DNA from 3 places in the Ruegeria sp. AF2 genome. Region 3 is predicted to be linked to each of the others. Evidence: riboswitches for the same ligand, from Rfam matches in the RefSeq annotation. Region 3 holds a riboswitch; each other region holds the start of a gene.
What was found. Region 3 has a riboswitch for cobalamin ahead of ACR0NM_RS08015 (DUF1636 family protein). Riboswitches for the same ligand answer to the same signal wherever they lie in the genome.
Positions count from the first base shown of each region.

Region 1: it holds a riboswitch for cobalamin, as region 3 does, so the genes downstream of both, ACR0NM_RS15965 (energy-coupling factor ABC transporter permease) here and ACR0NM_RS08015 (DUF1636 family protein) in region 3, are expected to answer to the same signal.
Region 2: it holds a riboswitch for cobalamin, as region 3 does, so the genes downstream of both, ACR0NM_RS10880 (DUF1636 family protein) here and ACR0NM_RS08015 (DUF1636 family protein) in region 3, are expected to answer to the same signal.

Region 1 covers NZ_JBQFZC010000005.1:55,136-62,476, reverse strand. The annotation lists gene ACR0NM_RS15985 (penicillin acylase family protein) at 1-548, shown strand, start outside; gene ACR0NM_RS15980 (heavy metal translocating P-type ATPase) at 741-3,083, opposite strand; gene ACR0NM_RS15975 (hypothetical protein) at 3,270-3,542, shown strand; gene ACR0NM_RS15970 (L,D-transpeptidase) at 3,584-4,246, opposite strand; cobalamin riboswitch at 4,462-4,674, shown strand; gene ACR0NM_RS15965 (energy-coupling factor ABC transporter permease) at 4,751-5,434, shown strand; gene ACR0NM_RS15960 (transglutaminase-like cysteine peptidase) at 5,540-6,163, opposite strand; gene ACR0NM_RS15955 (AMP-binding protein) at 6,668-7,341, opposite strand, start outside.
Region 2 covers NZ_JBQFZC010000003.1:22,420-29,760, reverse strand. The annotation lists gene cobN (cobaltochelatase subunit CobN) at 1-1,800, opposite strand, end outside; gene cobW (cobalamin biosynthesis protein CobW) at 1,806-2,861, opposite strand; gene ACR0NM_RS10880 (DUF1636 family protein) at 2,858-3,238, opposite strand; cobalamin riboswitch at 3,324-3,530, opposite strand; gene ACR0NM_RS10875 (NAD(P)-dependent oxidoreductase) at 3,636-4,622, shown strand; gene ACR0NM_RS10870 (glycosyltransferase family 2 protein) at 4,737-5,744, shown strand; gene ACR0NM_RS10865 (class I SAM-dependent methyltransferase) at 5,737-6,348, shown strand; gene ACR0NM_RS10860 (ABC transporter substrate-binding protein) at 6,473-7,341, opposite strand, start outside.
Region 3 covers NZ_JBQFZC010000002.1:40,736-48,076, reverse strand. The annotation lists gene ACR0NM_RS08040 (GcvT family protein) at 1-741, opposite strand, end outside; gene ACR0NM_RS08035 (LysR substrate-binding domain-containing protein) at 997-1,890, shown strand; gene ACR0NM_RS08030 (FecCD family ABC transporter permease) at 1,945-2,958, opposite strand; gene ACR0NM_RS08025 (ABC transporter substrate-binding protein) at 2,960-3,907, opposite strand; gene ACR0NM_RS08020 (ABC transporter ATP-binding protein) at 3,926-4,711, opposite strand; gene ACR0NM_RS08015 (DUF1636 family protein) at 4,708-5,064, opposite strand; cobalamin riboswitch at 5,167-5,374, opposite strand; gene ACR0NM_RS08010 (catalase family protein) at 5,633-6,700, shown strand; gene ACR0NM_RS08005 (peroxidase family protein) at 6,719-7,341, shown strand, end outside.

The DNA.
Region 1 (7,341 bases), on a different contig from region 3:
TTCTTGCCGCGGTTCTTTCAAATAGAGACGAGGCCGCGATGTGGTGTGACAATCGCACCTCAACTCGTGTCGAAACCTGCGACGAGTGGATCGTTCTCGCACTCGACGATGCGCTCGTCTGGATAACCGAGCGCTACGGTCCCGACCTTTCTTCGTGGAGCTGGGGAGCTGAACACATTGTGAATCTGGATTGGTCTGCGGTTAGCCCAGCCGGATTCCTCAATGGGTTGTTATCTGTGCGGGAACCGAAGTCCGGAGGACCTTATTCATTGCTCTCGTTTCAATTCGGGATGTCTGACGAAAAACCGTTTGCAACAAATATCGGCACGAATTTTCAGGCCGTCATGTCTGTTTCAGAAGACAAAGGCTTCTTTTTTCTGACACCATCCGGGCAGTCGGGACACCCGCTTTCGCGGTTCTACAAGAACTTGTTTTCTTCATGGATGCGCGGTGATTACAGGATGATGGCAATGGATCTGGCAGTAGCAGAGGGTGGGGCAGTGGGGCGATCCAAACTAACCCCCCACATTCAGGATGAAGCTGACTGATTAAAGTGCGGCGCCGGGAAACCTGATCAGTGTCAATGTCCCTCATCTTCAGGATGAAATGCCACTCAAAGCCCAGGACTGATTGATATATCGGGCACCACGCCACAGTGATAAATTGCGAAAATCGGCTGTGGGATGCTGATTTCAATGGGCATCCCACAGCACACGCGATCTTAGGTTCCGCGCGCCTGATTACTGCGCATGCGCCAATTCAGCATTTTCACCTGGCGTTCCAACGGTTTCTGTTCCTGTTGAGTGTATGTTACCCTCCGAGGCTTTCAGAAGCCGCAAGGCGTTAGCCACGACCAGCAAGGACACTCCGACATCTGCGGCGATTGCACCCCACATTGATGCCAATCCAAAACCGGTAAGGGTCACAAACAGTGCTTTGGTCGTAAGTGAGAAGCCGATGTTCTGACGGATGATCGACATGGTTCGACGTGAATGATCGATCAGCCAGGGTACTTTGCCGATGTCATCAGTCATCAGAGCAATGTCTGCAGTCTCAATAGCAGCATCAGATCCAACTGCACCCATCGCAACTGCATAATGTGCCCGAGCCATCGCAGGCGCGTCGTTGACGCCATCGCCGATCATCGCAACCATCTCGTGCTGTTCTGCCAGTTCCTCAATCGCAGCGACTTTGTCCTCCGGCAGAAGTTGGGCCCGGACTTCGTCGATGCCGACTTCGGCTGCTACCGCTCTCGCTGTTTGTTCGTTGTCACCAGTCAGCATGATGATTGACTTCACGCCCTGCGCATGAAGCCGGGCTACGATGCTTCGGGCTTCGGGTCGAATGCGGTCCCGCAGCTCAAGCAAACCGGTTAACCCGTTCTCATCCCCGACAACAACAATTGTGCTTCCCGCGCTCTCGATTTGGTTGCGCAACTCGGCAGGGATGGACGCGCCAAAGCCTTTCTCGACAGCGAAGCGGTCAGAGCCAAGCCAGATATCTCCACGCTCGGTACGGCCTTCCAGACCACGACCGGGAACGGTTCGGATGTCTTCAGCCGCCGATATCGAAATGTCGGTCTGTTCTGCCCGGGTCAAAATGGCGCGGGCCAGCGGGTGTGAAGACCGAACCTCAAGGCTGGCAGCGTTCGCCAACAGCTCCTGCTCGGATGCGGCGCCCAGCGGATAGACATTGGCCACTTCAGGCTCGCCCATGGTGATCGTGCCTGTCTTGTCCATGGCCAGTGCGGTGGTACGCCCGGGGGCTTCGATATATGCGCCGCCCTTAATCAGAACCCCAGCCCGGGCCGAAGCGGTCAAAGCCGCAACGATTGAAACCGGTGTGGAAATGACGAGCGCACAGGGGCAGGCGATAACCAGCAGAACAAGTGCATTGTAAAACCAGAAGCCCCACGATGCGCCAAATGCAAGCGGTGGGATCAGGGCGATAGCCACTGCGACGACCATAACGATGGGCGTATAGATCCGCGCAAATTTTGTAACCCACTGCTCAACCGGCGCACGGCGAGCATGAGCATCACCGACCATCCGGATGATCTTGGCAAGCACGGTATCGGACGCTGTTTTCGTCGCACGTATTTTGAGGGTGCCTTCACCATTGATTGTGCCGGCATAGACCTCATCACCCAGCTCTTTAGGAATCAGCGCGCTTTCACCTGTGATTGGAGCCTGGTCAACGGCACCAGCCCCTTCGATGACTTCCCCGTCAAGTGGAATGCGATCCCCACCCCGAACGATGAAGCTGTCACCGACAAAGACATCCGCCGCCGGGACCGTTGCCTCAGAACCGTCAGCACGAACCAGCCGAACCGTCGGGGGGGCCAGATCAAGCAGTGCGGATACCGCGTTCCGAGCACGTCCGACACTCCAGCTTTCCAGATAAAGAGAGAGCGAAAAGAAAAATGCTACAGTTGCCGCTTCAAAAAACTCACCCAGAGCGATGGCACCAGCGACGGCAACAACCATCAAAAGGTTCATATCCGGCGAAAGTCGACGCGCCGAAGACCAGGCCTTAGGGGCCACCAGCCAGACGCCAAACAAGATCGCGACCGCGAACAAAGCTGCCTCGGCTAAAGGCATCGGAACCTCACCATGTCCCGAGAACAGCCCGAGCGCACCGCCCATGCCGGTTTCGAAAATGTGCCAGCCAAAACCTGCTGCCCAAAACCCTCCGCTAAGAGTGGTGAACCGCCGCTGACGTGCAATATGCGCCGCCTGGTCCTGGGCGGCATTTCCGTCATCCCATGGTTTGGCGGTCATACCAGTACTCGCAACCAGCAGCATGACATCTTCGTCAGATAACTTGGAAGCACTATCAAGAAGTGTCATCCGACCGTTGATCACATCAAATGCAAGATACTCTTCACCACCTGCTTTCGGGCCGACGACACGGTTCAGGATCGCCACCTCTTCGGCGCAATCAAGGCCAGAGACCTGAAAGCTTCTACCACCTTCAGGAATTGGACCGGCGGGGGCGATGTCGCCACACCCGCCACTACCGCATGCGTGGTGACCATGTTTGTTTTCGTGGCCATGGTCGTGGCTATGGGTATCGGATGACATGATTGGACCTCAAGAATCTCTATGGTCCTTTGTAAATAGTTCCTACAGTAACTAGAGCTTCAATACCTTTTATATTTTTTTCATCCGGGTTCTTTGCCTGCGATATTGTTAGTTCATTTCGTCTTGCGGGCCGGCCGTGTGGATGCAATCTAATTGCAGATGACGCAAAAAATTTGGAACAGATCAATGCAGAAACGGATCGCCATGACCATCACGTTAGTCTCGATTACGGCTGGTTGCTCAGCCCAGTTCACTGGGGCCAAAAGCAAAGCACTTGAACCAGGCAACGTGCCAGATTCGGTGGTAGCGCTGGCAGGGCCGGCGCAGGATTTGACCACGGCACGCCTTTTGCCAGAAGATAATTGCTTTTGGTATGAGCACAGCGGACCTGTCGAGACGACATTGGTACCATTGCGCGCGACGAATGGCGCTCCGATCTGCATTGCGCGCGACGCCTGATCGAAATGAGGGCAGCGACGTCCACCTACGCTGCCCAAAATTTATGAGCGGGCTGTGACGCTATCTTCGGCCGAGTATAGGAAAGCGGTCGAGCCGGTTTTCACGTTTGGGTAGAGGTCATTGATATGAGCCATGATCATTCGCACACATCCAGAACTTGCGCGACCGCCGATGCTTCTTGGCTCAGGCGTGCCGTGAATTCTGAGATATGTGTCTCGGTCTCCAACGTATAGATAAAGGGCACGAGAGCCGAGAGCATTATTCGGCCCGGGCTCCATGCCATTCCGGAATTCCGCGTATTCGGGGTTGCGCTCGATCATTGAAGCGGTTGGTGTCCAGTGTGGCCATTCGACCTTTCGGCGGATAACATAGGTGCCGGGCTCGTAAAGATTCCCACGCGCGATCGCTACGCCATAGCGCATTGCGGTCCCGCCTTCTTCGATATGATAGAGATAGCGCGCGACGGCATCCACATGGATGTCACCTGGAACCAAACCATCATTTGCCGCGACGCGTCTTGGTAAAAAACGGTCATGAACACCCCACGGATTTGAGGTCATTGGATCGTAACCAATTGGCGTGACTTGACTGTCCCAATAGGTCTTCTGCGATGCGGTTGGCCAGGTTTTGGCGATCAATGGACTGGCCGCAGACGCCGAGAACAGCGCTGTGGTGGATTGAATGAAATGGCGCCTTGTAAGCATAGGTCTCGTCCTGGTTCACAAGTTTAACGTATTTGGATCGCACTATCGCGAATTAATCCGAATCTTAAAGCCTCTAGCAGCTAGAGCTTCAAGAGGTTTCAGGTAACGCTTGGTTTACCCTGTCGATCAAGTGACCGGTTGCGTGAATCCTGCTTCGGTCGAGTTTACATTGGAATAGGTCGCAAAGACAATTGACACAGGCGAAGCCGCCATTGTAGCGGTGAATTGCTTTCGGTTCCTGATGGCGGAAGCCAAAAGGATTAAAAGGGAATACGGTTCGGTGTTTTCAATGGCGCCAATTCCGTAACTGCCCCCGCAACTGTGAGCGGAGAGCGATGCCAAGACACCACTGGTTTGTAATGGAACCGGGAAGGTTGGCGGAGCGAGCACCCGCGAGTCAGGAGACCTGCCGTAAAGCGCCGGGCTATGCCCAGACTGAACCTGTCGGCCTTGCGGTCGATTCAACCTGACAAGCCGCCGGGTGAGGCGGTAGGGAGAAAGAACATGCATATCGAACCGGGCATCGTGAATGGTGCCAAAATCGCGCTTTCCTATGTTACCGCCGCAGGTGCGGCTACTTACGCAGCGAAAGAAACGTTTTCCACATTGCGAGCGAATGGACCTGCATCTTTTGTTATGCGCTCGGTGCTCGCCACCGTTGGTGTTTTCCTTTTCTTCGAAGTCCTGCCGCATTTCCCGGTTGGTGTCTCTGAAGTCCACTTCATCCTGGGGTCGACGCTGTTTCTGCTTCTCGGTGCTGCACCCGCGGCTTTTGGATTGGCAGCTGGTCTCCTGATTCAGGGTGTGTTTTTTGCCCCGTTCGATCTTCCGCAGTACTTCATCAACCTGACCACTCTGCTGGTGCCGCTATTTGCGCTAAAAGCACTGGCCAGCCGCATCATCGCACCCGGCACAGCATATGTTGATCTCAAATATGGCCAAGCTCTTGCGCTGAGTGCGACGTATCAGGGAGGAGTAGTCGCATGGGTTGGGTTCTGGGCCTTCTACGGCCAGGGTTTCGGCGCAGAAACCATGGCGTCGGTTCTGTCCTTTGGCGGCGCTTATATGCTGGTAATCGTCATTGAGCCGATTGCTGATCTGGCAGTGCTTGCGGCAGCCAAGGCGATGCGCGGTTTGAACAGTACAGGTCTGGTGACTCCGCGTTTGTACAACGCTGCGAAAGCTTGACCAAAGTTTGAAGCGGTGTCCTAAACTTGGGTTGCCGCGAAACAACCAATAGTCGCAGGACCAAAATTTTATTGTGGCGCGTCTCGAGGGCGCGCCACATTGTTTTTAGCCGCTAGAAACCTGTACCCAACGATCAGGGTGATTTGGGTCCTGTATTCGTAGGAAAAGATACCTCGTTTCCTTCCACGATTTGATCCTGTTGGTGACATTGTCCAGAATCAAATCGCCTTCACTCGAGCGATAAACTAAAACTGCATGGCCACTGCGATTGGTGTCTAAGACAGTTGCAATAAGTAGCTTCGTAGGATCCAAGCCGTTCTGAATTAGTTCAAACTTCTTTTGCAAAGCGAAATCTTCGCAATCCCCTGACCCCTGCATTGGTAGCGTCCAGTATTCCTTTGTCCCGTATTGGTTTTGATCCGAAACGGCGCGGATCCTCCGATTGACGCGCAAGTTAATCGCTTTAACGATCTGTTTCTCCTGCGCTTCTGGCAGACCAGAAGTACGAGTATTCGCGCACGCCCACGAATAATCTTTGCAGAGTGATTTGGCGCCAGATGGCGCCTGAACCTCTCTATCTAGTTTGATCCAGGGAAGCTCAGAAGCTTGCAATGAAGCGGCGGAGACAAGGTAGCTGCATATGATACAGGCCAACGATAGATAAACTGGTAACCGTTCCGAAAGTTTTTTCTGAGCGGAAGTAGGTTTTGTCATATCTGCTTTCCCCATACTCGTTTCTCCTGGGTATCTGAAGCTACCAAGCCAAGAGAACTCTATTTCAATCTTTTATGTTCATCGACGCATTACAACAGCTTATTCAATTTAAAATGCAGAGCAGCAAAGTTCGCGAGCGCGCAGTTTTTAGTCGTGATTGTGTGCGTGAGCTTAATTGAGATTCTTGCAGCGGCATAGAAGAAAGCCGGCTAGTAGTTCTGGGTTAGAAACGCTTGAGGTTTGGGACGGATTTGGATGACGCGTCAAGCTGAACATCTTTGTGCAATGAAATGGGTATCTACCGTTCGCCGGGGCGCACCATACCAATGTATCTGTGGTCAAATGTTTCATGCGACCAGTTGTAACTGGCAAATGCAGATTTCCCCTGACCAAGGTGTGCAGGATTTGATGGGAAATTCTAAACGGAGGACTTCGTCGCTACACTCAGTCCTCTGTTAACGCGCATAGCGAAGTGAGCGATGAGGTGGGCAGGCTCAGTGGCCTACGAGCCATATTGCGTCAGGTTTCTATTATGCGTGTAAGTTTCGTACGATCGACTTTGGAGGCATGCCGCTTGTCCATAGGGATGTTCTTAATCGAAATCACATTTGGAACGTCAAAACCAAGCGCAGATTTAGTCCAATCGTCGATGTGATCCGCGGAACCTTGGACGCAAAGTGTGGGGCCTGCTTTGGTATTGACGAGCGCGCATCGATCTACGCCTGGCCATCGCTGTGCCGCGACTTCGATAGCAAAGGGGAAGAGCGTACCTGAAAAGACTTCAATTTCGGACCCGACGTGCCCCCATAACCATAAACGCCCGTCATCATCCAGCGCGCCAGCGTCACCGGTCCGGTGCCATATGACACCACCTTCTTCGATTTTATTGTTCTTCGAGTGGGTCGGGTCCAAATACCCGTCATTCACATGTGCGCCGGCGACCTGAATTTCATTGTCGCGGATGCGGAGCGTGATTTCGGGCACCGGGTATCCCACAAGGAGACCCCTTCCAACAGCCATGTCGCGGTGATCCTTCACCGTGATATCCGCGGCGTCAAGATGGGCAATCGGTTCAGCCTCGGTCGACCCATAGACGCACACAACTGACAGGCTGTGCCGGGTTCTCAACGCCTCGACAAGACTCGGAAACACCGGACCGCCGCCGGTAAACACCGTGTGCAACGGACCGGTAT
Region 2 (7,341 bases), on a different contig from region 3:
TGGTGTGCCGCTTTCCTTCATCGGGGGTGGGATATGGCCCAACGTAACCGCCCCGATCCGACGCTTGGCCTGCGCGGCCTCGCCGGGGTCGTTGACTATGAAGGGGTAGATCACCGGCAGATCGCCGATTAACGCCTCGGGCCAACATTCGTTGCACAAGGCGACTGATTTTCCCGGCAACCATTCCAGCGTGCCATGCGCGCCGATATGGATCAGCGCATCCGCGCCCAATCCTTTGCGCAGCCACAAGTAAAAGGCGACGTAGGCGTGGCGCGGTGTGCGCGACAGATGGTGATAGTCGTCATCGCGCAGTTCGGGTGTGCCGCGCTCGGGCTGCAGCGCGATCAGAGCCTTTCCGCGACGCAGCGCAGTGAAGTGGAATGCGCCGTTTGTGAAAGCAGGGTCGTCTTCGGGAGTGCCCCAAACCTTATTGAGATCGGCGCGGAGTGTTTCCGGTAGCGCCGCCAGCGCCGCCTGATAATCCTCTAGCGGCCATGAAATCCGGGCATCAAGAAGAGTTTCAGCAATTGGCTCGGCAGGCGCGGTGTCATACCCGTCGCCTTGCAGGTCGAGCAACATTGCCTCGGCCGAGGCCAGCGCATCCAGACCCACTGCATGTGCCATCTGCCAGTCTTTGCCGGGATAGGTCGATAGTACCAGCGCCGGAACCTGCTCCGCTCTGGGTTTGTCGTGAAGGTTCAGCCAGCCGGAGATGCGGTTGATGATGGCTTCGATCCGTTCGGGTTCAGCCCGATGAGCGAAGCGAGAATATTCGAGATGCGGGTCGCGTTTGCCCGGCTCTTTGAAGGATACGATGCCCGCGTTGATCCGCCCGTCCACTTCCGGAAGGACCACATGCATGGCAAGATCAGCTGGTGAAAGGCCACGTTCCGCTTCGGCCCACGCTTTGCGGCGTGAGGTGGCCAGCGCCACCTGAAAGACCGGCACCTCTGCCACATCGAGAGGTGAGGTGCCTGATGCGCCCTTGCCTGAGAATGAGGTGGCGTTGACGATCGCCGAAGGCTTCAGCGCCACAATAGTCTCGCGCAGCCAATCGGCGGCATTTGGTGCTTTGAGCGACGGGGCAAACAGGCCGACGGCCTCAAAACCTCGCGCGCGCAAGCTGCGGATCAGCGCTGCGATTGGGGCTGTGTCCGCCGAGGTCAGATAAGCACGATAGAAGGTTACGATGATACGTTTCGCATCACCGGGCAGAGCGTTTTCTGCAGGGATCACACCGCGATCCGGGCACCAGGCGCCGCATTCGGGGATGGTCTTCGCGCCCATGACCGGACCTGCATACAACCCCGCAGCCAGTGCCATCTGCGCCAGAGCGGCCTGCGCCGCGACCTCACCGCCGGTGTCGCACAGATGCGCCAGCCGCCGCAGGGTCGAGACAGGCAGGGTAGAGTAATCATCCAGCCGCGTATCCTCGCGACCGTCTGCGGGCAGCACGGCCAGTGCAATCCCTTTGGCCTGCGCCAGCGCCAGAACCTGCTGCAAGCCGTAGGCCCAATAGGGCACTCCACCGATCAGACGGATCAGGATGCCCTTTGCGCCCTCCAGTGTCTGCTCGACATATGTGTCGACTGAGAGGGGATGCTTCAGCGCCGTCAGATTGGCCAGCCGCATCGTTGGCATGCGTCCTTCAGGCCCACCTCCACGATGCCATCCCGCCGCGAAAGCGCCAAGGTCACTGTCGGAAAAGGACAGCACCACCAAATCCGCCGGGCTCTGACCCAGATCGGTCGGGGTCTCGGTTTCTTCGAGCCCATGGCTTTCGCGGAAGACGACGTGCATAGGTCTTACTCGGCAGCCTCGGTTACACCCACGAGGATATCGCGGATCTCGGCCACTTTGATATCGTCATGCTCGGCAATGACCACAAGGCGCGAGCGACGGTCTTCGCCGGGCTCCCACGGGCGGTCATATTGGTGACGCACGCGCGCACCGACGGCCTGAACCAGTAGGCGCATGGGCTTGCCCTGAACGGCGGCATAGCCTTTGACGCGCAGGATATTCAACTCGTTGGCCAATCGTTCAATCTTGGCGACCAGATCAATCGGATCGGTTTGCTCGGGCAGTTCAACGATGATGCTTTCGAAATCGTCATGCTCGTGATCGTGATGGCCGTCGTGATGGCTGGGACGCGCGTCCATGTCATCCTCGGCCGCGGCTTCTAGACCCAGCACGACGCGGACGTCCACGGCACCCTCGGCCACTTCGACTACGGGCAGGGGGCGGGGCGCTTCGGCGGCGATGATCTCTTTCGTTTTCGCAACGCCTTCCGGGCCAGCCAGATCGGGCTTGGTCAGCAGAATGATGTCGGCGCAGGAAATCTGATCCTCGAACACCTCGGACAAGGGAGTTTCATGATCAATCGAGTCATCTGCCATGCGTTGCGCATCCACCGCCTCGACATTCGGAGCGAACCGACCAGCGGCCACGGCCTCGGCATCGGCCAGAGCAATCACGCCATCGACGGTGATTTTCGAGCGGATATCGGGCCAGTCGAACGCCTTCAGCAGCGGTTTTGGCAGGGCAAGACCGGAGGTTTCGATCAGGATGTGATCGGGGCGCGGCTCTAGTGCCATCAGGGCTTCAATGGTCGGGATGAAATCATCGGCCACGGTGCAGCAGATGCAACCATTGGCCAGTTCCATGATGTTTTCCGCCGGGCAATCAGGAATGGCGCAGGACTTCAGGATATCGCCATCGACGCCGACATCGCCGAATTCGTTGACGACCACCGCCAGACGCTTGCCCTGCGGGTTCTGCATCAGATGGCGCACCAGTGTGGTTTTGCCCGAGCCCAAAAAGCCGGTGATCACAGTGACGGGGAGTTTCTCGAGATTGCTCATTTCAGGGCTCCAATCGGGGGAATGCGGGCCGCACAGTTTTTGCGGAAATGTTCGGGACGTTCGCGCCATTTGACCAAACCGTCCTCGGTGGCGAGGTATTTGGCTGCGCCTTCGACGATGGTTTCGACATGGTCGATCTCGTTCAGATGCTCATACACGAAAGTCCAGCGATCCGGTCCTCCGCGTAGCACGATCGAGCAGCCTTCATCGCAATTCGACAGGCATTCCACAGCTTTCAAGGTAATGCCTTCGGGCAGGCCCGCCTGTTCAAGCGCCTTGTGCAGCAACGTGCCGGGGCGCTGGGCGTCATCCTCGACAGGCAGCCCGCGACGGCAGGTAGTGCAAACCAGCAGTTCGACCGGTGCGGTCTCGGTCATGTCTCTCATCCCCCCAAATCCTCTTCGTGGGGGACGGGGTTTCATGCGGGCCGATCACAGCCCCACACCGGAACACCCCGTCCGGTTTCATCTTCGGGCGTTGGCAGGTCTCCCGGCTTGCGGATGTCAGAGGAGGCCTCTGTCGGATGTCCCGCCTTCCCGGCCATACTGCCAGTGGCTTTGGGCACCCTCTCCGGTCACGGTCGCGGGGGCGGCTGCGTTTGACGGCAAAAACCGCTGACGCATTCCCTTTTCATCTGCTCTCGCAGACACCAACGAAAGGGACATGCGGCAGGGCAGGGTTGCTTGTCAAGCGAGTCGCGCCGATCCGTGAAAAAGCGGATAAAAAGCGACCTGTCGGGGTCGCTGGGCGGCATGATACTTCTGCAACGACGTGCTGGCATGGCAGCAAGATGCGAACAGGAGGATACCGCGCATGAAAGTAGGGTTTATCGGGCTGGGGAATGTAGGGGGCAAGCTATCTGGATCGCTGCTACGAAACGGTATCGATCTGACGGTTCATGACCTGAACCCGGATCTGGTGACCGAATTCGTCGCCAAGGGTGCCAAAGCCGCCAAAAGCCCGGCGCAACTGATGCGCGATTGCGATGCTGTTATAACCTGTTTGCCTTCTCCTGCGGCCTCGGATGCGGTGATGCAGGAAATGTTGCCAGAGGTCGGCCCTGGCAAAATCTGGATGGAAATGTCGACCACCGACGAAGCCGAAGTCAAACGCCTTGGCGCAATGGTCATCGAACGAGGCGGCGCAGCGGTGGATTGCCCGGTTTCGGGCGGATGTCACCGGGCAGCGACGGGTAATATCTCGATCTTCGCAGGCTGTGATCGTGAGACTTTTGAACGTATCCTGCCATTCCTGACCACCATGGGGCGGCGCATTTTGCACACGGGCGATCTGGGCTCGGCCTCTGTTCTGAAGGTGTTGACCAATTATCTGGCGACCGCCAACCTGATCACCTGCGCCGAGGCATTGGTGACAGCCAAGGCCGCCGGCATGGACCTTGGAACCACCTATGAGGCGATCAAGATATCGTCAGGCACATCCTTCGTGCACGAGACCGAAAGTCAGGTCATCCTGAACGGCTCGCGCGATATTTCCTTCACCATGGACCTGGTGAAAAAAGATATCGGTCTGTTTCAGGAGGTCGCCGACCGTGCCGGAGTTCCCCTTGAGATAAACCCATTGATGATCAAGATTTTCGAAGATGGCATCGCGCGATATGGTGAGCGTGAACTGTCCCCGAACATCATCAGGCGGCTAGAGGACGCGACCGGACTGGAGATCCAGGCGCCAGGGTTTCCAACCGAGATGCTGGACGACGAGCCAGAAGAACCGGGTTACGAGGTGATCCCGCAGAGTCGGTAGATCGATTAATCGGCAAGCATTGCGGCTGTCTGGCGACCTGGTTGGACAAAATTCTGGTGCTATTCTAAATAGGTCGACAGGAGTCCGACACCGGCACAGGCAAGAGAACAACTTATGACGAATGAGACCTTTCTCATCGTAACAACGATGAAAAACGAAGGGCCTTTCATGATCGATTGGGTGGCCTACAACCACGCAATCGGCTTTGATGACATTCTGATTTATACCAATGATTGCGCTGATGGTACCGATGCCATGGGCGAACGGTTGCAAGCGCTTGGCTGGGCTCACCACCAACGAAACAGGCTGGGTCCGCGCGCTGCGCCGCAGGTTCGTGCATTTTCGCTTGCGCGGAATCACCCAAGCTATCTGTCATCGGATTGGATTCTCAGTTTGGATGTGGACGAGTATATCAATATCCGTTTGCCCAATAGTGATATAAGAAGCCTCGTTGAGGCCAGCGGCGTGGCGGACGCGATCTCGATCTGCTGGCGCATGTTCGGAAACGCGGGTCAGAACGATTTCGTTGATCGACCCGTACCTGAGACTTTCTTTCTGGCCGCCACCGAAGACGGCTATCCGCATCATCGGACCAAAGGGTTCAAAACGCTGTTCCGCAACAATGGGAAATTCAGCCGTTTTCGCGCCCATCGTCCCAGGATCAATCCAGAAGATGCACCGAACCCTGACGCGCCATACGAAGGGGTGTTGTGGCGGGATTCGGGCGGGAACCTCTACCCAGCAGACCAAGTGAAATGGAAAGCATGGCGTGGTTTCAGCCATGAATTCGCGCGCATTCATCATTATGCTGTGCGCAGCACTGATAGCTTTTTAGTCAAGCGCGACCGTGGGCGCACCAATCATGTGGGGCAGGATCAAGGGCTCAAATACTGGCTCATGATGAACCACAATGATGTTGAGGATCGCTCAATTCTGGAACACATGCCGGCTATGCACGACATCAAAACTGAGATGATGGCAGATCCGCAATTGGCAGATCTTCATCATAAAGCATGTGAGTGGCACAGGTCGAAAGCCGAAGAATTGAGAGCCAGACCGGACTGGGTTGATCTGGTTGAAGCGTTGCAAAATTCCTCAACCGGAGAAGACGTCTATGGGTGAAGCTGTATCTGCTGAGGATCGCCGCAAGAAGCAAGCTGAGCAGCGCGAACGGAAGGATTCCCTGCGGCGCGAAATGCTCAAGACCATGCCGCATGGACGGTTGAGCGTTGAAATTGGCGTTTGGAAGGGCGAATTTTCGCGGATTCTGCTGGAAGAGCTGCAACCCTCGAAATTGTGCCTCATCGATCCCTGGCAAGTACAGCAAGACCCGGATGGCGGTGCTTCGCTTGCCGGAGCGCGCACGCAAAAGGATATGGATCGGATCTACGATGCAGTAACGGGTAAATACAGCACCGAGATCGCCAAGGGGCAAATTTCGATCATTCGCGACTATTCGCGACCGGCGCTAAGCCTGTTTGAAGATCAGAGCATCGGGTTTGCCTATTTGGACGGCGACCATTCCTACGAGGGCGTAAAAACGGATCTGGATGCTTTGCTGCCCAAGATGATCGAAGGCGGCGTAATCATGCTTGACGATTATCACAGGCGCGGTTGGTGGAAAGATGACGTGATGCGTGCGTTCCACGAATTCCTCGGGGCAAATTCTGCGGGGCTGCGGCTCAAGGCCATCATGGGGGCGCAGGTGGCCGTCGAGAAACTTTGAGCCGAGATCATTTTTCTGATTATAGATTCGTGCGACGTAACCCAGGCTGGCTAGTGTCTTCCAGCGTCAACAGTGTTAAGCAACAAGTTCAGCGATGACGGATAGGGTTGTTGTCTAAGTCCGATCATCTTTGAATAGCGGCACTTTCCCAGGCAGACAGGAACTTTCTGCGCTTCAGCGTATCGAGGAACGTCAACAACGCAGGGTCCAGCGCTATCGCTGCGCTTTCGGTCGTGGAGTCCTGCGTGTCCAGAAGTGGCAGTGCTGCCATTGATTCCGGATTCAGCGTGGTCAGGTGCCGGACAAAGGTCTCCGCTTCCTCCGGCAAGCGGCTTTTGCCAGTTACCATGGCGGTTCGCATCATCGTCGTCTGAAAATCCGAAGGCAGAATGATCTGAAGGGCATCCTTTCCTTCTGTTCGTACCGCCGCATAACTGCCAAGCACGTTGTAGGCCACCGCGATCGTACCATCCGCCAGGTCGTTAATCATGTCGCCCGAACAACAATACAGCCGCACGTCCAGGCCGCCCAAAACCTCCATCAAGCGCCAATAGGTTTCCGAGGCGCGGGCGTCCTGCGTGGCGAACAAATAGCCCAATCCCGACTGGCGCACGTCATAAGTGCCGACTTTGCCCCGAAAATCATCCGGGCGGGCGCGCAGCGCTTCGATCAGTTCCTGCCGTGTTTGCGGTATTGGTTGTCCTTCGAACGCGGTGCGATTGACAACGATGGTTGCGGGTTCCGAAGTGAAGGCGAACAGGCTTTGATGCCATTGCGCCCAAGGGGGGTGCGGAAGATCGTTAAGCGCCAGCGCATATCCGTCATTCGCGAGCTTCAGTTGCAGGTCCATCGCGCTGGAAACGACAACGTCGAACGCTTCTGGCGTGGCTCGGACGCGTCGGTCGATATCGGCCGTGCCGGTCACCAGATATTCGACCGATATCGCTGGATTCTGGGCGACGAAATCCTCGATCAGCGGCGCAAACAGGGCGG
Region 3 (7,341 bases):
TTCGGGCAAGCCTTGCGCCCGGCGCTCTTTCAACAGCGGCACCGTCTCGGTCGTCCAATACTGGTGAACGATCGGGATACATGGCAGGTCCAGCCCCACGCGGCGCGCATTTTCGCGGGCGTAGTTGCCGGTGGCAAAGATCAGATGCTCGCAGGTGATCTCACCCTGATTGGTGGTCACTTTCCAGTGGCCATTGTCCAGCTTCTCATAAGCCTGCGCTTCGGTGTTCTGGTATACCTTGGCGCCGGCATCCCGCGCGAGCTTGGCCAGCGCCATGGTAATGTCGGCGGGATTCACATAGCCGTCTTCCGTGTGCAGAATACCACCCCGAATATCTGGACTTTGGTTCAGCAAGGGATGAATCTCGGCAATCTCCTCCGGCGTCAGCAGTTGGCAGGGCACGCCCGCAGCTTCGGCAATCGAGATATAGGACTGGAACTCATCCCAGCGCTTTTCGGTATTGGCGACCCGCAGCTGTCCTACCTTACGCAGTCCGACCGAACTGCCCATCTTCTCTTCCACCTCGGTATAGATGCGGATGGTTTCCATCGTCATCTTCGACACGTTGTGCGACCGCACAAAGGTTACTAGCAAACCAGCCGCATGCCACGTCGAACCCGAGGTCAGTGTGGTGCGTTCCAGCATAACGGCATCAGAGCATCCATGTTCGGTCAGCCCATATAGAATTGACGCCCCGACGCATCCACCACCGACAACCACGACTTTTGCATGTGACTGCATACTGCAACTCCTTCAACTTGTGCACGACCAACCGGGGGTCGCATTGCATGACGAAAGATCGATATGAACACCAAGGGTCTTGAGGGCCTTTGATACATCCATTGATCATGTCTCAAACGGTTGTGGCGAATTTTCACCGTGAACCGCTGGCGGGCAATTGCAAAAAGATTCACTTTGAATAAGATCAGCTAAGCCTGATCTTCGGATAGTGCTTATATAATATTGGATTTACAAACCATCACAGGTCAAATCACCTTGCTCAACAGGCCCTACGATCTTCCACCTGTAAGTTCGCTTATCAGCTTTGAGGCTGCTGCGCGGCATGTAAGCTTCAAGACCGCCGCAGAAGAGCTGAACGTCACGCCGGCCGCAATCAGCCATCAGGTCAAAGCGCTGGAGAACGAGCTGCAATGCGCGCTGTTTCTGCGCCATCATCGCGGCGTGGAACTTACTGAAAGCGGTGCTTATCTTCTTGTTGCCCTTCAACGTGGTCTGGAAGGCATCAGCGAAGCCCTTGGGCAGTTGCGGCGTCAATATGACAGAAAAGGTGTAACGATCCGCTCAACCACGGCAGTCAGTTCACTTTGGCTCACCCCGCGCCTTGCGCAGTTCTGGAAGCAATACGGACATGTTTCCGTGACGCAGGTCGTGACTGACCTCGGCATCGACACGTCAAAATGCGACCTAAGTATCCATTACGGCGATTCCAGCCGCGAAACGGGCATCTTCAAGACACTATTTCACGACAAGATCATGGCGCTTTGCAGCCCAAGGTTTGCGCAACAGAATCCCATCAAACGTGTTGAAGATATTGCCAGGGTCCCCCTAATTCATCTCGACGCTCCGGATACCGGCTGGACCGACTGGCGTGCCTGGACCCAGAAACTCGGCTATGAAGGCCCCCTGAATTCCGCGCATCGGGTCAACAATTACACGATCGCGCTTCAGGCCGCGCAGGACGATATGGGCGCGGTGCTGGGATGGGAGGGACTGACCTCGGAGCTGACCGCATCCGGAAAACTGGTCAGACTGTTGCCGCAAACCATCTCATCGCAACTGGATTTCTACGTGAAACTACACAACACCTCATCCGACCGCGCCAAGCTTGTGTTCAAGTGGCTCGGCCAAGCGGCTGACGGAAAGGTATAAACTCGGCTCAGACCTGATCAGGACGAAATATCTTGTGAGCGAAGATCGAGGGCCTTACCGTTGATTTCTCGCAGTCCTGAATAAAAGCAAGAATACAAACACCGATCCGATTGAAGTTGTGACGATCCCCACCGGCAATTCCTGCGGAGCCAGCAGAAGCCTGCTGAGAATGTCAGAGCCGGTCAACAAGGCAGCACCAACCATAGCGGCGGTAGGTAGAAGGTTTTTGTGCAGCGGACCAGCGATCCCGCGTGCAATATGCGGCACCATCAGACCGACAAAACCAATCACCCCGGCTACGGAAACAAACACGGCCGTTGCCAACGCTGCGGTGAAAAACATGCTGAACCGCAGACCCCGAACCGGCACACCCAGAGTAGCGGCAGTCAAATCCCCGGTCAGCAGCGCATCCAACCAGCGGCTGCGATAAAGCGAATAGCTCAGGATCAGCAGCAGACCGATGCACACCAGCGGGAACGTCTCCCAACGGGCCAGGCCCAGCCCCCCCAGCATCCAGAAGATGACAGAATGGGCGGCGCGGCTATCGCCGGCGAAAATCAGATAGTTGGTGATGGCCGAAAACAAAAACGACACAGCCAGACCCGCAAGGATCAGCTTCTCCGGTGCGCTGGTGCGAAGCCCATGAACCAGCGCCAGCACGATGCCCGACGCCACAAGACCGCCGCAAAAGGCAGCCAGCGGCAGAGTCCAGAAACCCAGAATATCTCCGGTCACGGTAATTACAAACACCGCCCCCGCTGCCGCGCCCGAGGACAGGCCGAACAGAAATGGATCGGCAAGGTCATTACGTGTGGTCGTTTGCAGCACCACGCCAACGATGCCCAGCCCGGCACCGATCACGGCTGCAAACAACGCGCGGGGCAATCGCAGGTCGAATACGATCCTATGCAGCGGTGACATCTCTGCGTCCTGCAACCCGGTACCGCGCAATATCGCGGTGAAGGTGTCGGACAAAGGAATCGAGGTTGTGCCGTAGATCGTGGAAATCAGCAAAAGGGCGGTCAGAACGACCGCCCCCAGCAACAACGTCAGGCCCAGTCGGCCCATATTAGCTCTGACCCGGATGCATCGCGCGCGCCATCTTCGAGATCGCTTCGATATTTGCCGGTCCCGGCGTCAGCTCTTCGTAGCGCAATCCGATCCAGCGTTCGTTCTTGACGGCATCAGTCTGCGACATGACGGGATGCTCCTGCAGGAACTTGAAAGTGTCCTCGGCACCATTGCCGGTCTGATAATCCAACAAAACCAGGAATTCCGGGTTCGATGCGGCAACGGCCTCCCACGAAGTGCGGCCCCAGCTCGTGTCCATGTCATGAGTGACGTTTTCACCACCGGCGGCTGTGATCATCGCATCGGGAATCGCGAATTTACCGGCGGTAAACGGAGCATCTGCAGGACCATCCAGAAGAAAGACGCGGGGCCTGGGCAGTTCAGCAGTCTTGGCTTCGATCGCTGCCAGCTGCTCTTTCCAGCCCGAGACCAGAGCTTCGGCCTTGTCTTCGACTTGCATCACCTTGCCCAAGCGCAACACATCGCCAAACAGAAGATCCATGCTGGCTTCGGGGCGATCCTTGTCCAGATGCACACAGCTTTCGGTTAGAACCAAGGTCTTGATTCCGAACGGTTCCAATGTATCTGGGGTCACATCACCACCCGGCTTCATGCCATAGTACCAACCTGCAAAGAACAGGTCGGGTTCAACCGCCACCAGGTTTTCGACGGTCGGATATTTCGGCGCAAGCTCGGGGATGTCGCCGCGCAGGGCATCAAAATCAGGGCTGGTCTTGTACCAGCCGGTGATGCCGGTCAGGCCGACGATCTTGTCCTGCAGACCCAATGCAAAGGCCATATCGGTCATGTTCATGTCATGCACAACCAGGCGCTCGGGCGCGGTATCAAAAACCAGCGGTTCGCCGCAGTTGTCTACGGTGACTTCTTGCGCAGCAGCACCGCTTGCCATGGCGGTGGCCAACGCCACGGGCCAGATGTATTTCATCTCAGTGTGTTCCTTCGACTAAGTTGAGACTGTGGTTCTTCGAATATCAAGCGCCGGGATCACGCGGCCTTCGTGGAGAAAGCAGAGGAAATCAACGCCAAAAGTTTCGCGGACTCTTTCGGGTGTCAGCACCTTGTCCACCGACCCAAACTCGATCATGCGGGTCGATTTCATCAGCGCCACGTGTGTGGCGAATTCGGGGATCATGACCAGATCGTGTACGATCATGACCACGGTGATCCCAAGCTCGGCGACCAAAGACAGCATCCGCCCTTTTGCATCAGGATCCAGATGGTTGGTCGGTTCGTCCAGAAACAGCAACGAAGGGTTTTGCGCCAAAGCGCGCGCGATATGGGCACGCTGACGTTCGCCTCCGGACAGTTGGGCCATGCGCTTGTCCGCGAGATTGGCGAGACCGGTCAGGTCTAAAATCCGGTCCAGCTCTTGCGCGTGGCCTTCGGCAGAGCGGTCCGCACGGATGGGTATTTGCCCCAGCGCAACATAATCGCGTAACGCCAAGCGTCCATCGGGCAGTTCCTGCTGACCTACCACTGCAATCATGCGCGCACGCTCTTTGGCAGAGAGCTGTTTCAGACTGCGTCCTTTGATCCGAACATCGCCAAGTGCCAGCGGCTCAGCGCCGCACAACAGATTGAGAAGCGTCGTTTTCCCCGCCCCGTTCGGGCCGGCGATGGCTAGAATGGAACCCTCGTCCAACTCGAACGAGACGCCCTGCAACAGCACATCTCCGTTAAGGGCATAATACTCAAGGTTTTCGGCAATCAGAAAGGGTCGCAACGTCATTGCGATGCCCCCTGTTCGATCCGCGGCATGCGCGAGAGGGTTTTATTGAACAACGCCTGCGGGCGATCAGTGGCATTTGTCCAGCCATCCGGGCTTTCACGATAATGCGCTGCAAACTCAGCCAGCGCCTGCACCTCATCCGCGGTCTGAATGCCACCAAAAAGGTATTGCGCCTTTCCTACGGCCTGGAACCCAACCGTTCTGGGACTATCGCAGCCTGCCATGCAAGACGACGCGCGGATCGCAAAACTGCGATGTAATTTCCCGGTCAACGCATCGCAAATTTCATCAAGGGGCAGCCCTTCAGTGCAGCTTTCGCAGACTAGAATGAAATGATCAGGCGTATCTGGCATGGTCCACTCCACTTGTTTCCAAGCGCATGCGGAAGCTGCCGACAATGTAAACACGCAATTGACGCGCCATCAAAGCCTCCTTCCAGGACGCCCCGCCCCGGGTTGGTTAAACATCTGATGGCAGGTCTCCTGACTTGCGGGTCCGCGCTCGGCCAACCTTCCCGACCCTGTGGACCAGTGGCTGTTTGGCCTTGCTCACCGCTTACAGTTGCGGGGGCAGTTACGGAATTGGCACCTTTTGGCAAACCTCACCGTATTCCCTTTTCATCCCGCGGCAACACCACCGGGAACCATCAATCGATTGAGTGCCCGAGAACACCGGACACGTCAATGATAAAGTCGAAGGCGCTCAACTCTGGTCGAGGATCGAGCGCCGCCAACCACGTGTCCGAAGCACCAGCCGAATAGCTTGGGCTGCGCGCCGAATTTGTCTGGCCACGGCTGTCCATAGTTGGTGTGTTTGGAAATTAGACAATCTGAGGTAAGCTGAACAAATTTAGAGGTTTAGCTTTGTCAGCGCCTTACCCCTGTTTGATCATTGCCTGGGTTTATCCAAGGAGACGGTTCTTTGACGCATGTTTCGCAAAACGCATTGCCGCCGGATATTGTTGATGATGTCATTGACCACAATCTCGAGGCCGTTGCACGGTGGAAAGGCCATCGCTTAAGGGCTCAGCATGGGCGCAGTCACGGGTGCGTGGCTGCAACATTCACCGTCAGAAACGATCTACCAGAACAGTTCCGTCACGGCCTGTTTGAACAGCCCGCTGCCTATTCAGCCGCACTTCGCTTTTCCAACGGCGCGCATCTGGATGACCGGAAATCGGATGCCCACGGGATGGCGATCAAGCTTTTTGACGTGCCAGGCCCCAAGCTGATCGACGCCGAGGCACTTGCGCATCTGGGGACCACACAACTCAGCGACGAGTTCGATTTCGTATTGGTCGATCAGGATGTGTTTCCCAGCTACGTCCCCGATGAATATGAGCGATTGGGCAGGCTTGTCGCCACATTACAAGCGGTCCAGCACGCGATCAAAGGGCGACGAAAATGGAGCCTTAGGTTGATCACCAAAGGGCTGCGCGCAGGATTTCGCACCTTCCTCACTCGTGAAGGCAAGCGTCAGTTTCGCGTCGCGAGTGATTTTGCCTCGAACTATATGCACTCGCCTTTTGAGGTCCATTTCTGGTCGACAACACCGTATCGGCTGGGCCCCGATCTAACAGTCCGATACCTGGCCCGCAGCGCTAAACCAAAAATTCCGGCACATCCGGTAGACGATCCAGATGGGATCGGGCAGTGTTTGCGGCAAGACGTGGCCGATGGAGATAATCACTTCGAGCTGTGTGTGATTGAGCCCCCGCGCCCGGCCGACGAATTCGATGTGCTAGACAATCGCATCCGGTGGGCATGCGATCCGCAACCAGATGCACCTCTTGATCCGTACCATCATACCGTCACGCCCGTGGCGGATATCACGATTCCCAAAGGTGCAGAATTTGATCCGCAGAATGGCGACGCGATGAGCTTCTCGCCCTGGCGTGTCACGGCAGATCACGAACCTTTAGGACCGATTAATGCGATCCGGCTCAGAACCTATCTGAGCCTGGCCCGCGCCCGGTTCCCGAATCGATGACCAAACGGAGATGTATTGATGCTGGACGTTGATGATCTGATCAAACTCGGATTCAAGATCTCCCCACCCGTTACGAGCTATTTGGCCGCGATCAGGCTTGCAAACGCCGCGAAGATCCACCGACCGCGGCCCTATACAATGGGCGCAGACTACACGACATGGCCCGGCGTGTTTTCCCATCGCTGGATCGGTCGGCATACGACGCCAGAAGACCTCTCACCCGTCCTGCCGTCGGAAAGCGAAGTTGCTGATCTCTTTCGCCGACGGACACAATTGGATGGCAGCCCGCTTACCTTGATGTGCCCGCAAGGATCGACACTTTTGTTTATCTCGGCCGCACAATGGTTTACCGACAGTTTCCTTCGCACCTTTGGGGCGAAAGGACCGGTTGATCAGACGGATTCGAACCACGAGGTCGATCTGTGCCAAATCTACGGGCTGAACGATTTTCAGACCGACATGCTGCGCGAACGCGATCCCGATACCAATGAATTAACCCACCGGTTGGCCTTTCGTCTGGATACACAAGGCGAGATGTGGGCCCCGAAGCTGTTTCAAAAGAACCAATCCGGTGGTGTTAAGCTTGCGCCCCCCTTTGATGGCAGTCTTGCCACTGGCGAGAATTACGGAAAGCCCCTGCA